DNA from 2 places in the Methylobacterium sp. yr668 genome. Region 1 is predicted to be linked to the other one. Evidence: riboswitches for the same ligand, from Rfam matches in the RefSeq annotation. Region 1 holds a riboswitch; the other holds the start of a gene.

What was found. A riboswitch is a leader RNA that binds a small molecule or an ion and turns the genes downstream of it on or off. The one in region 1 is predicted to bind thiamine pyrophosphate.
Region 2: another riboswitch for thiamine pyrophosphate. It lies ahead of thiC (phosphomethylpyrimidine synthase ThiC); the one in region 1 lies ahead of thiO (glycine oxidase ThiO).

The regions. Positions count from the first base shown of each region.
Region 1 covers NZ_FOZY01000002.1:375,635-378,026, reverse strand. The annotation lists gene BM419_RS04395 (retropepsin-like aspartic protease family protein) at 309-812, opposite strand; TPP riboswitch at 1,046-1,174, shown strand; gene thiO (glycine oxidase ThiO) at 1,239-2,392, shown strand, end outside.
Region 2 covers NZ_FOZY01000010.1:19,096-21,487, forward strand. The annotation lists gene thiC (phosphomethylpyrimidine synthase ThiC) at 1-1,188, opposite strand, end outside; TPP riboswitch at 1,260-1,365, opposite strand; gene BM419_RS14580 (alpha/beta hydrolase) at 1,480-2,310, shown strand; gene BM419_RS14585 (HNH endonuclease family protein) at 2,326-2,392, shown strand, end outside.

The sequences.
Region 1 (2,392 bases):
GCATTGCCGGAATGCGCTGACAAAACAAACATATCCTTCGGAAAAATTTGGATTAAATATCTGAAACTACATATAATAAGCCAGTTATATATAAATTCTCCGGCTCACGGTCTTATGACTGCAAATACCCGCGACCGATAGACTGATCGAGCGGATCAGGAGACACCCGCCATCGGGCTGGCACGAGGCCCGAACGCCGTAGGTCATCGGCGCGGGCGTTGGGCCCGCAGCCGATCCCGTGGTGCAGGCCCGGGGGATCCCCACAGGCGCGCCTCGGCCAGACAGATCAGCGTCGATCTCCGGCCGCCTCAGCCCCTGAGCGTCATCGTGCTGCCGGAGATGCCGAAATCGCGCAGACGCCTGAGGAACGACATGCCCAGCAGGCTCGTCGACAGGAGCCCGCGCGGGATCACGACCGCATCGACGTCCCGGACCGTGATCGATCCGATCTGCACGATGGCGATCCGGATCGGCGCCACGCGGACCGTGCCGTTCGCGGTGTTCCAGACGCGGGTGAAATCGGCCGGAGTGACCCGGATCCCGATCCGCGCGGCATCCTCCTCGGAGAACGCGCAGGCGCTCGCTCCCGTATCGACCATCATCGGCAGCGAGCGGCCGTCCAACAGCGCATTGACGAAGAAGTGGCCGTTGCGCCCGGCCTGGAGGGCCACGCCGGCGGCGTCGACTGCGGGAACGGGCTCCGGCGGCGTGACGGCGAGGGCCACCGGCGCCGGCCTCATGCCGTCGCGCAGCTTCAAGGCGGCCGTGACACCGAGGAAGCCGAGCAGGCAGATCAATAGGATTGCGCGCACGCGAGTCCGCCCGTGACGTGGAGTGCCGGCGACCGGAGACGTTCCGGAATCCCGGTGATGAGATGCCAGACCAGTGAAGGGATGGTGCGCGATCGCGGTCGCCGCCGCGGCGCGCGCGCCGATTCCGCTCCGCTTGGTGTCCAGATCGTCACCGGGATCCGCGGATTGTCGCGGGAACGACTGGATGCTCGCGGCGCGGGGTTGACCGGCAGGGGCCGGGGAGCCACATCTGCGTCTGTTCCAGGGAGATCCCCGGCAAGGGGCTGAGAAACCGCTGGCACGTCCGTCAGGACCTGCGGCGCGGAAATCCTTCGAACCTGATCCGGCTCATACCGGCGTAGGGATTGGACCGCGGCCGCCTGAAAGGCAGGCCACAGCTTCTCACCGAAGCGCACGGCCCGATCTCCGCGACGGCAATCCGCGGAGATGATTGTGCCCCTCGACCGACCCGCCTCACCGATCGGCCGCCGCCGCAACCCGGACGGCAACGTCGCGCCGGCGACCCTTCCGGCGCGGACGGACGTCGCCGTGGTCGGCGGCGGGCTGATCGGGCTGTCGATCGCGTGGCGCCTCGCCCGGGCCGGCCGCGCCGTGACGGTGCTGGAGCGGGACACGATCGGGGCGGGCGCGAGCCTCGCGGCCACCGGCATGCTGGCCCCCGCCGCCGAGCACGAGCCGGGCTCCGATCCGCTGCTGCCGCTCGCCCTGGACTCGCTGCGGCTCTGGCCCGCGTTCCGCGACGCCCTGGAGGCCGAGTCCGGCCGGGCGATCGACTACCGCGCCGACGGCACCCTGGTGCTGGCGGTCGGCCGCGACGAGGTCGAGCGCCTGCGCTTCCGCTTCGACCTTCAGCGCCGCTCGGGGCTCGAGGCCACGTGGCTGCCGGGCAGCGAGGTGCGGCGCCTGGAGCCGGGCCTGCGCCCCTCCGTCACCGCCGGGATCCACTGCCCGCTCGACCATCAGGTCGACCCCCGTCTGGTCATGGACGCCCTCACCGAGGCCTGCCGCCGCGCCGGCGTAATTCTGGCGGAGCGGAATCCCGTCACCGCCCTGGACTGGTCGGGTGGCCGCGTGACCGGGATCCGCGCCGGCGACCGCGTCGTCCCGGCGGAGACCGTCATCCTCGCCTCCGGCGCCTGGAGCGGGGAGGGCGGTCTGCTGCCCGACGCGCTCGCCCTGCCGGTCCGCCCGCTGAAGGGCCAGTCCCTGGCCCTGCGCACCACCGCCCGGACCGGTACCCTGGCGCGGATGGTCTGGACCGAGCAGGTCCACATGGCGCCGAAGAGCGACGGCCAGCTCATCGTCGGCGCGACCGTCGAGGATTGCGGCTTCCGGCCCGGCGTCACCGCGGGCGGACTCTACGCCCTGCTGGAGGGTGCCCGCCGGGTGCTGCCCGGCATCGAGGAGATGGAGGTGGAGGCGGTCTGGAGCGGGTACCGCCCGACCTCGGACGACGACGCACCGATCCTCGACGCGATCGCGCCGGGCCTCGTCGCCGCCACCGGGCATCACCGCAACGGCTACCTGCTCGCCCCGGTGACCGCCGACGCGATCGCCGCGCTGGTGCTGCGCGGCGCGCT
Region 2 (2,392 bases), on a different contig from region 1:
CTCCAGCTCGCCGAACTGGGCGGCGTCGTTGGCGTCGGCGATCGAGCCCGGGCGCAGACCGTCGCCCAGGGAGAACGAGACGTCGTAGGCCCGCATGATGTCGCAGATCTCGTCGAACCGCTCGTAGAGGAACGATTCCCGGTGCCCGGCGAGGCACCAGCGGGCCATGATCGAGCCGCCGCGCGAGACGATGCCGGTGACGCGCCGCGCGGTCAGCGGCACGTGGGCGAGGCGCACGCCGGCATGGATGGTGAAGTAGTCGATGCCCTGCTCGGCCTGCTCGATCAGCGTGTCCTTGAAGACCTCCCAGTCGAGCTTGAGCGGGTCGCCGCCGACCTTCTCCAGCGCCTGGTAGATCGGCACCGTGCCGATCGGGACCGGGCTGTTGCGGATGATCCACGAGCGAATGTTGTGGATGTTGCGGCCGGTGGACAGGTCCATGACCGTGTCGGCGCCCCAGCGGATCGACCAGACGAGCTTCTCGACCTCGTCGGCGGCCGAGGAGGTCACGGCGGAGTTGCCGATGTTGGCGTTGATCTTGACCAGGAAGTTCCGGCCGATCGCCATCGGCTCCAGCTCGGTGTGGTTGATGTTGGCCGGGATGATCGCCCGGCCGCGGGCGATCTCGTCGCGCACGAATTCCGGGGTGATGAAGGGCGGGACCGAGGCCCCGAAGCTCTGGCCGTCCGCGAGCGCGGCCTCGGCGCCCGCGAGCATGGCCTCGCGGCAGACGTTCTCGCGATGGGCGACGTAGATCATCTCCTCGGTGATGATCCCCGCGCGGGCGAACTCGTACTGGGTCACCATCTGGCCCGGGGCCGCCTTGCGGATGGTCCGCTCGGCGGGGCAGGGGGCCACGAGCTTGTCGCCCGCGAAGCCGTTATCCTCGGGCTTCACCGCCCGCGGCGCGACGGCCGCGTAACCGCGGGCCGCGACCCAGGGCTCGCGCACGCCGGGAAGGCCGGCGTTGAGGTCGATACGGGCATCGGTCTCGGTGTAGGGGCCCGACGGGTCGTAGACCCGCACCGGCTCCTCCTTCGGATCGGAGAGGACGATCTCGCGATAGGGAACGCGGATGTCCGGCCGCCCGGCCGGGTTCGCGTACGCCTTGCGCGATCCGGTGACCGGACCCGTGGTCACGGTCTCGGGGCTGCCTTTCACGTCCTTCGGGAGAACGGGTGCGTTCATCGTGGGCCTCTCCTCGTGCTGGAGCGGTCCGGTCCACGCGATGGCCGAGATGAGATGAGGTCGCGCGAGATGCGACCGCAGGTTCCCGTCCCTCCGCCGGTATGAGCCGGATCAGGTTCAAGGGTCAGGGCAGCGTGCCCAATCTCAGCCCTCTTCAGGGCCCCCCTCGGAACGGTTCCAGACTCGGGCCCGCGGACGGCTTTGTCAATGCTGACCGGCCGCCCTAGAAAACACATCCCCGAAACCGTTCGTCCGAACGCACGCGTTCTCCCCCGCCGCAATCGCACCGCAATGCGCCTCATCGCCGGCCTCCTGCTCGCCGCGCTCATCCTCTGCGGGCTGGCCTGCGCCGCGCTCGCGCTCGGGCAGCGCCGGTTCCTCTATCCGGGCGCCTTCGGGCCGCAGAACCCGTGGACGATCCCGCCGGGCCTCGCGACGATCACGGTCGCGACCCCCGACGGCGAGACCCTGCACGGCCTGTGGCGGCCTCCGCGGCCGGGCTGCGGCGTCGTCGTGAGCTTCCACGGCAACGGGTCCCGCCCCGAGCCGCACGCGGCCCGCTTCGCCGCGGAGCCCTGGCGGGCGCGCGGCTGGGGCGTGCTCACTGTGGCCTATCGCGGCTACCCCGGCTCCACCGGCAGCCCCAGCGAGGACGGGCTAATCCGCGACGGGCTGGCGGCCGTCGAGGCCGCGCGGGCGCGGGCGCCCGACGCGCCGATCCTCCTCCACGGACACTCCCTTGGGGCCGCCGTGGCCGTGGCCGTCGCCGAACGGGTGCCGACGATCGGCCTGTACCTGGAGGCGCCGTTCGACTCGATGACCCACACCGTGCGGCTGCATGTCCCGCTAGCCCCGATCTGGCTCCTGCGCGACACGTACCGCTCGGACCTGCGCATCCGCGACGGGTCGGCGCCCGTGCTGATCGTGCAGGGCCGCGACGACACGGTGGTGCCGGCCAAGCTGGCGCGGAACCTCGCCGAGGCGGCCGGGCCGCGGGCGCGGATCGACGTGATCCCGGGGGACCACGTCTCCATCCTGGGGAGCCGGGATCGCGAGGCCGAGGCGCTGTTCGGACAGGGCGTCGGTCCGGCCTGCCCGCAGCCGGTGGACCAGCAGGGGTAGGAGAGGGAGGCTCGCGTGGTCGGACGGCGCTCGCAGCGCTGGAGCGCCGAGGATCCGGACGCGCCGGGCGTCCCAGGCCCGC